2 regions of the Enterococcus sp. AAFC-DPL-5182 genome follow, and region 1 is predicted to be linked to the other one. Evidence: a T-box and tRNA genes for the amino acid it is inferred to sense, from the RefSeq annotation. Region 1 holds a T-box; the other holds one or more tRNA genes.
What was found. The T-box of region 1 lies ahead of leuS (leucine--tRNA ligase). A T-box ahead of a tRNA ligase gene usually reads a tRNA of that ligase, here a tRNA-Leu.
Positions count from the first base shown of each region.

Region 2: it encodes a tRNA-Leu, which carries the amino acid that the T-box ahead of leuS (leucine--tRNA ligase) is inferred to sense. The anticodon was not compared.

Region 1 covers NZ_CM177101.1:3,162,738-3,166,167, forward strand. The annotation lists gene leuS (leucine--tRNA ligase) at 1-1,403, opposite strand, end outside; T-box leader at 1,559-1,801, opposite strand; gene AC4BB7_RS14825 (muramidase family protein) at 1,853-3,430, opposite strand, start outside.
Region 2 covers NZ_CM177101.1:2,262,531-2,265,960, reverse strand. The annotation lists gene AC4BB7_RS10550 (Tex family protein) at 1-216, shown strand, start outside; gene AC4BB7_RS10545 (SprT family protein) at 219-704, shown strand; gene AC4BB7_RS10540 (ElyC/SanA/YdcF family protein) at 786-1,511, shown strand; tRNA gene AC4BB7_RS10535 (tRNA-Leu) at 1,794-1,876, shown strand; gene AC4BB7_RS10530 (glucose 1-dehydrogenase) at 2,063-2,803, shown strand.

The DNA of each region.
Region 1 (3,430 bases):
ATATTGGCAAGTGGTGATTCTCCTGTTCCACTCGGTTTGATATCATCTGTTTTTGGCAATCTCAATGGCAGTTCAGATTCAGGAACTGTCGTTGTTGTTCCATCTTCCCAATGGATTACGGGAATTGGCTCACCCCAGTAGCGTTGACGAGAAAATAGCCAATCACGTAAGCGATAGCTGACTTCTTTTTTCCCTACTTGTTTTTCTTCTAACCATACATTTATTTTAGAGATGGCGTCTTCTTTGTTCAAACCATCTAAAAAGTCAGAATTGATGTGAACGCCATCACCTGTGAATGGTGCTTCTTCAATATTACCGCCCGCCAATACTGGAATAATGTCAATATTGAATGCTTTCGCAAATTCATAATCACGCTCATCATGAGCAGGAACCGCCATTATCGCTCCTGTTCCATAAGAAGCTAAGACATAGTCGGCAATCCAGATTGGGATTTCAGCACCATTCACTGGGTTTACTGCATATGCTCCTGTAAAGACGCCTGTTTTTTCTTTAGCTAAATCAGTTCGATTCAAATCAGATTTTTTAGAAGCCGCATCAATATAAGCCTCCACAGCCTCTTTTTGCTCAGGTGTCGTAATTTTTTTCACTAATTCTAATTCAGGTGCTAAAACCGTATAAGTTGCACCAAATAATGTATCTGGACGAGTCGTAAACACAGTAAATTCCTCTTCAGATCCGGCTACTTTAAACGTAACATTTGCCCCTTCTGAACGCCCAATCCAATTACGCTGCATATCTTTGATGCTTTCTGGCCAATCAACTAAATCCAAATCATCTAGTAAACGATCGGCATAAGCTGTAATTTTTAGCATCCACTGACGCATTGGTTTTCTGACAACATCATAACCACCACGTTCACTTTTTCCATCAATAACTTCTTCATTTGAAATCACTGTTCCAAGTTCTGGTACCCAGTTAACTGCCACTTCTGCTTCATAAGCTAATCCATGTTCATATAGCTTAGTGAAAATCCATTGTGTCCATTTATAATATTCTGGATCTGTCGTATTGATTTCACGGTTCCAATCATAACTAAAACCTAAAGAATTGATTTGACGTTTGAATGTTTCAATATTTTTTTTCGTAAACTCTGCGGGGTCATTTCCGGTATCTAAAGCATATTGTTCAGCTGGCAACCCAAATGCATCCCATCCCATTGGATGTAAAACACTATAGCCTTGACTTCTTTTCATACGAGACAAAATGTCTGTTGCTGTATAGCCTTCTGGATGTCCGACATGCAGTCCTTGTCCTGAAGGATATGGAAACATATCTAAAGCATAAAATTTTTCTTTACTTGGATCATCATGAGTAGTAAAGCTGTTATGTTTAGCCCAATATTTTTGCCATTTTTTCTCGATTTTTTTATGATCGTAACTCACGTTTTTCTCCTCCTGTTTAAGTACCTTTTTATTATGATATTTGATAGTGATTGGATTGTTGCTCTCTTTGTACGTCTTGTATTGTTCATCATCTGCTCTGGCATAGCCGACCGCAATGATTCACAACAAACAAAAAGTCCTACAGGAAAAAGTTCCTATAGGACGTGTGATCAACAACGTGGTACCACCTAATTTTACTTGTATAATTACAAGCCTCAGTGCTGTAACGGCCACCACCGATCTTACTTAGTAAAGTAGGGATAATTATCGAATCATCATCTATTACTCATTCAGTAAAATAACTCAAAGGTGAGTTCAAAAGCTTCTGTACGTATTTTCACCAACCATACGCTCTCTAAAACATGGTTCTTTCTACTATTCCTTCTCACTGTTTGTATATCTATCATGTGCTATCATACTACCAAATATTTCAATCAATTTCAATTGTTTTATTTAACTTTCAATTTTTGACCAATATAAATTGTATCACTAGATAAACCATTCATCTGTTTGATTTTTTGAACACTTGATCCATATTTTTGAGAAAGTCCCCATAAAGTATCCCCACTTTTCACCGTGTGTGAACCCGATGTTTGACTACCGCCTTGATTTCCAGAGGAATTAGTTGAACCCGTCGATCCTCCTTGGCCTTTTTTAATGACCAAACGTTGACCCGGATAAATAATATCTCCGCTTAAATTATTCCATTGTCTTAGATTAGTGATACTTATACCATTTGCATTGGCTATCGCCCATAAAGAATCTCCTGCTTTTACTGTGTAGTAACCGTTACTTGTTCCAGCGTTGCTTGAACCACCTGTATTACCGCCTGAACCAGTGTTGCCTCCGGTATTTCCACCAGCGTTACCAGAACCTTTTTTCACAATCAATTTTTGTCCTGGATAAATGATATCACCCTTTAAATTATTCCATTGACGTAAGTTCGCGATACTTGTACCATTTGCATTGGCTATCGCCCATAAAGAATCTCCTGCTTTTACTGTATAGTAACCATTACTTGTCCCAGCATTGTTTGAGCCACCTGTATTGCCACCTGAGCCAGTATTGCCTCCGGTATTTCCACCAGCGTTACCAGAACCTTTTTTCACGATCAATTTTTGTCCTGGATAAATGATATCACCCTTTAAATTATTCCATTGACGTAAGTTCGCGATGCTTATACCATTTGCATTGGCTATCGCCCATAGTGAGTCTCCTGATTTTACTGTGTAATAAGAGTTTGAAGTTCCAGTATTACCAGAACCACCTGTATTACCAGACGAGCCGCCATTATTACCGCCTGTATTGCCTCCACCTGTATTGCCAGAAGCTTTTTTCACGATTAGTTTTTGCCCAACATAAATAACATCACTAGAAAGTTTATTCCAGCTTTTGATATTCGCGATTGATGTGCCATACTTAGCCGACAATGCCCATAAACTATCTCCTGCTTTTACTGTATGCGTCACATCTTGGGTACTTGTGCCGCCTCCAGTATTGCCCCCATTGTTGTTTCCTCCAGTGTTGCCACCGTTATTACCGCCAGTGTTACCACCGCCTGATGAAGGAGTGTCATATTGGGTTAGGTTATATGTTGTAATAATATTATTCAATTTTGAATTATAACCAGGATCTGTTGCATAACGTCCTGTTAGCCAAGCTGTCGCGTCCTTGTATGAATTTGTGTTACTCTTCCATGCACCTGAATAATAATATACCCCTGCTTGAAATGAAGTATTTCTCAAAACGTAGGCATTATCACCAAATGATTCTGAGTAAGACGGATACTTTCTAAATGCAGCATTTACTTGAACCCATTGTCCATTAAGAACTTCCCACGTCTTCATCGTAACAGATTGTCCTTGATAACTTCCCTTGATTCCAAATAAATTATGGTTTGGAGCTACTGATAGAGTACTTCTTCCCCAATCACTTTCAAGAATTGCTTGAGCCATCATTACAGAAGCGTAAAGATCATTTGCTGCTGCAACGGATCGAGCATGTCCTGCTATTTCAGCGATGAAGGT
Region 2 (3,430 bases), 900 kb from region 1:
ACGGTTCGTAACGTGATTGATTTTGGCGCGTTCGTTGATATCGGTGTGAAACAAGATGGTTTAGTGCATATTTCAAAACTAAGCACAAAATTTGTGAAACATCCAACTGACATCGTTGCCGTAGGTGACGTTGTGACCGTTTGGGTGGAAGATGTGGACACGAAGAAAGGGCGTATCAGTTTAACGATGCTGCCGCAAGCTGAAAGGAAAGATTGATTTTGAGTCGTTTTTCAACAGAGGAAAAACCAGCAAAGCCAGTATTTACCGATGATCAGTTACAAAAATTAGTAGAAGAAATTTCGTTGTCTTTTTTTGAAAAAAAGTTTAAACATAAAGCATTTTTCAATCGACGGTTGAAAACGACAGGTGGGCGTTATCATTTAAATTCTCATGATATTGACTTCAACCCAAAAGTCGTCGAATTATACGGTGAAGATGAATTGATCAAAGTAATCAAACATGAACTTTGTCATTATCATCTTCATATTGAAGGAAAAGGCTACAAACATAAAGATTCTGATTTCAAGACTTTATTAAAGCAAACGGGCGGCAGTCGCTATGTGCGCCCGTTAGTTAAACAAAAGCCTCAATCCTATCATCAGTATCAATGTGAGAAGTGTCAAACATTGATTTTAAGAAAACGTAGAATCAATACGCAAAAGTTTGTCTGTGGCAAATGCCATGGAAAGTTGATAAAGGTCTAGAGAAATCATAATACCGCCTTTTCTTTTTTAGAAAATGGCGGTATTATTGTTTTATCAATTAAACACAGAGTAGGTGAGCAGATGATTCAGGAATGGAATACAGTTATCGACTATTTATCCGAGAAAGAAAAAGCGACAGGCACTTATGATTTAGCGATTTTAGCTGGAAATAGTTTACCTTATCTTGCAGATGAGTTGATCGATTTATACAAGCAAAAAAAAGTATCCGCGTGTTTACTTGTGGGTGGCATTGGTCATGCTACGCCTTTTTTACGCAAAAATTTTAAAGTTATGGGCATAAACGTGAGTGACACAAGTGAAACTGAAATGTATTTAGAGTACTTTAAAGAAAAATATTCTCTCGATACAAGCTCATTTTTAACAGAGACAACATCAACTAATTCTGGTGAAAATGCCCTTTTTTCATTAAATACTGTAAAATCAATGGGAATCACACCCAAAAAAGTCTTGTTATTAGAAGATCCCATCTTACAAAGAAGAATCAAAGCAACTTTTAAAAAAGAATGGCAAGAAACCGACACAGTGTTTACAAACTATGTACCAATAGTACCTTACGTTACAGCTATCAATGAAACGATCAGTTTTGAAGATCCGAAGCTAAATGGTTTATGGAGCAAAGAATATTTTCTTTCTTTAGTTTTAGGTGAAATTCCACGACTAAGGAATGATGAATACGGTTATGGTCCTAAAGGCCGTGATTATATAGGTGAAGTAATGATCCCTCAGGATGTGTCTCTAGCATATGACAAGTTACTGCAGCGATTTGAATACAAGCAGAAACGGTGACAGGAAAATGGAGAATCTGAGATCGCAAAAAAACAACTTTCTGAGAAATTAAGTGGTTAGGCTGTGACTCGTAACGTTATATTCTAACCACTTTTTCTTGATTTGTTCTATATGAAGCATTGTAATTGTTTTAGTCAAAAAAGAAAGTAACTCAAGTTGTCCCTGGGAGTACTTTTTGGAATATTGACAAATACTAAGGTATATTCTATGATAGATTTACGCAGAAAGAGTGACTCATCTACTTTAATTTCAACAAAGAGTCGATTGATTATTTTATAAAAAGCGGTCATGGCGGAATGGCAGACGCGTCAGCTTGAGGGGCTGATGGGGGCAACCCCGTGGAAGTTCGAGTCTTCTTGGCCGCATAATTTTTTTAACAGATATGAAAAAATTGTGAGCAAAGCATCTTCCTTTTCAAGGAAGTGCTTTTTTAGGTTTATCTTTCAATGATTGTAACGTCCATTTACAAAACCCTATAAAGCGTTATAATGAATGTAAGCGTTTTACAAGGTTTTTGGTTTTATCATATAGTAAGAATGGGGGACTCATTAATGAGATTAAAAGGAAAAATTGCGTTGGTTACTGGAGCATCGATGGGGATGGGGAAAGAGCATGCTGCTTTATTTATTAAGGAAGGTGCGATCGTTTATATTGCGGATATCGATGATAGTTCAGGAAAAAAAGCAACTGCCGATTTAGGCGAAAATGTTCATTTTGTTCATTTGGACGTTACAAAAGAAGAGCAGTGGCAAGCTGTTATTGAGCAAATTTCTAAAGAGCAAGGTTTATTAGATATCCTTGTTAATAATGCGGGTATTAGTGTCTTTAAAAGTTTAGAAAATACCAGCCAGGATGATTTTATGAGGACGATTGAAATCAATCAACTATCTGTCTTTTTAGGGATGAAAACATCTATCGGATTAATGAAAAAAAGTCAATCAGCTTCAATCATTAATATTTCATCTATCGAAGGTTTTGAAGGAAGTATCGGTGGTTATGGCTATGTCAGTTCAAAATTTGCGGTTAGAGGCTTAACTAAATGTGCCGCTTTAGAATTTGCAGATAGGAATATCCGTGTCAATTCTGTGCATCCTGGCGGCGTTATTACGCCAATGGTCACCCAAGCAACGGGAGAACAAAAAGCTGCAATTGAACAATTCCAGCAAACAATTCCGATGAAAAGGATGGCTAATCCACAAGAAATCTCAAAATTAGTCTTGTTTTTAGCATCAGATGATTCTTCTTATTCAACAGGTAGTGAATTTATCGCAGACGGCGGTATTTTAGCGTGATACTCGAGAAAATACAAACGTGAGAGTGGACATTAGAGTTATTTCGTGTATTATAAAACTATGGAAACCCACACAGGATTATTAACCCATATCAAGGTGTTTAAAGAAAAGCCATACGCTATAACAGGGATGTTAATTTGGGAAAATGATGTCTGTATTAATTGTGTTATCAAAAACAGACCGTTTGCCACGTATGTACTGTCGTTACCGATGCACCAATACAAAATTGAGGTAAAAGGAAACTATAATAGTAGAGGGCAATTTGATGTAAAACATATGCGCATCGTTAACATAGATAGCTATATTGCTTTGATAGGAACACCGGAATGAAGAACTTGGGACGGAAGAGTTTATTTACGAAGCTTTCAAATCTTAGTGCTTTAGCACTTGGAAAATAAAGGGAAGTATTTTGTTATTCGTGATTTACTGCAATGTAATCAAAGAGTAACATAGTAATTTTTTCTGTTTCCACTGTTTATTCGGATTACTTGAGACAGGGATGTGACTCATAGAGTTATATCTCTGTCTCTTTGCATTTATTACGTATAAGACAAAAAAATTATTCGCATATGAATGGGAGAAATTAGTCGGATATAGTGAATCATTTAAGTGTTATAGGAAATGGCA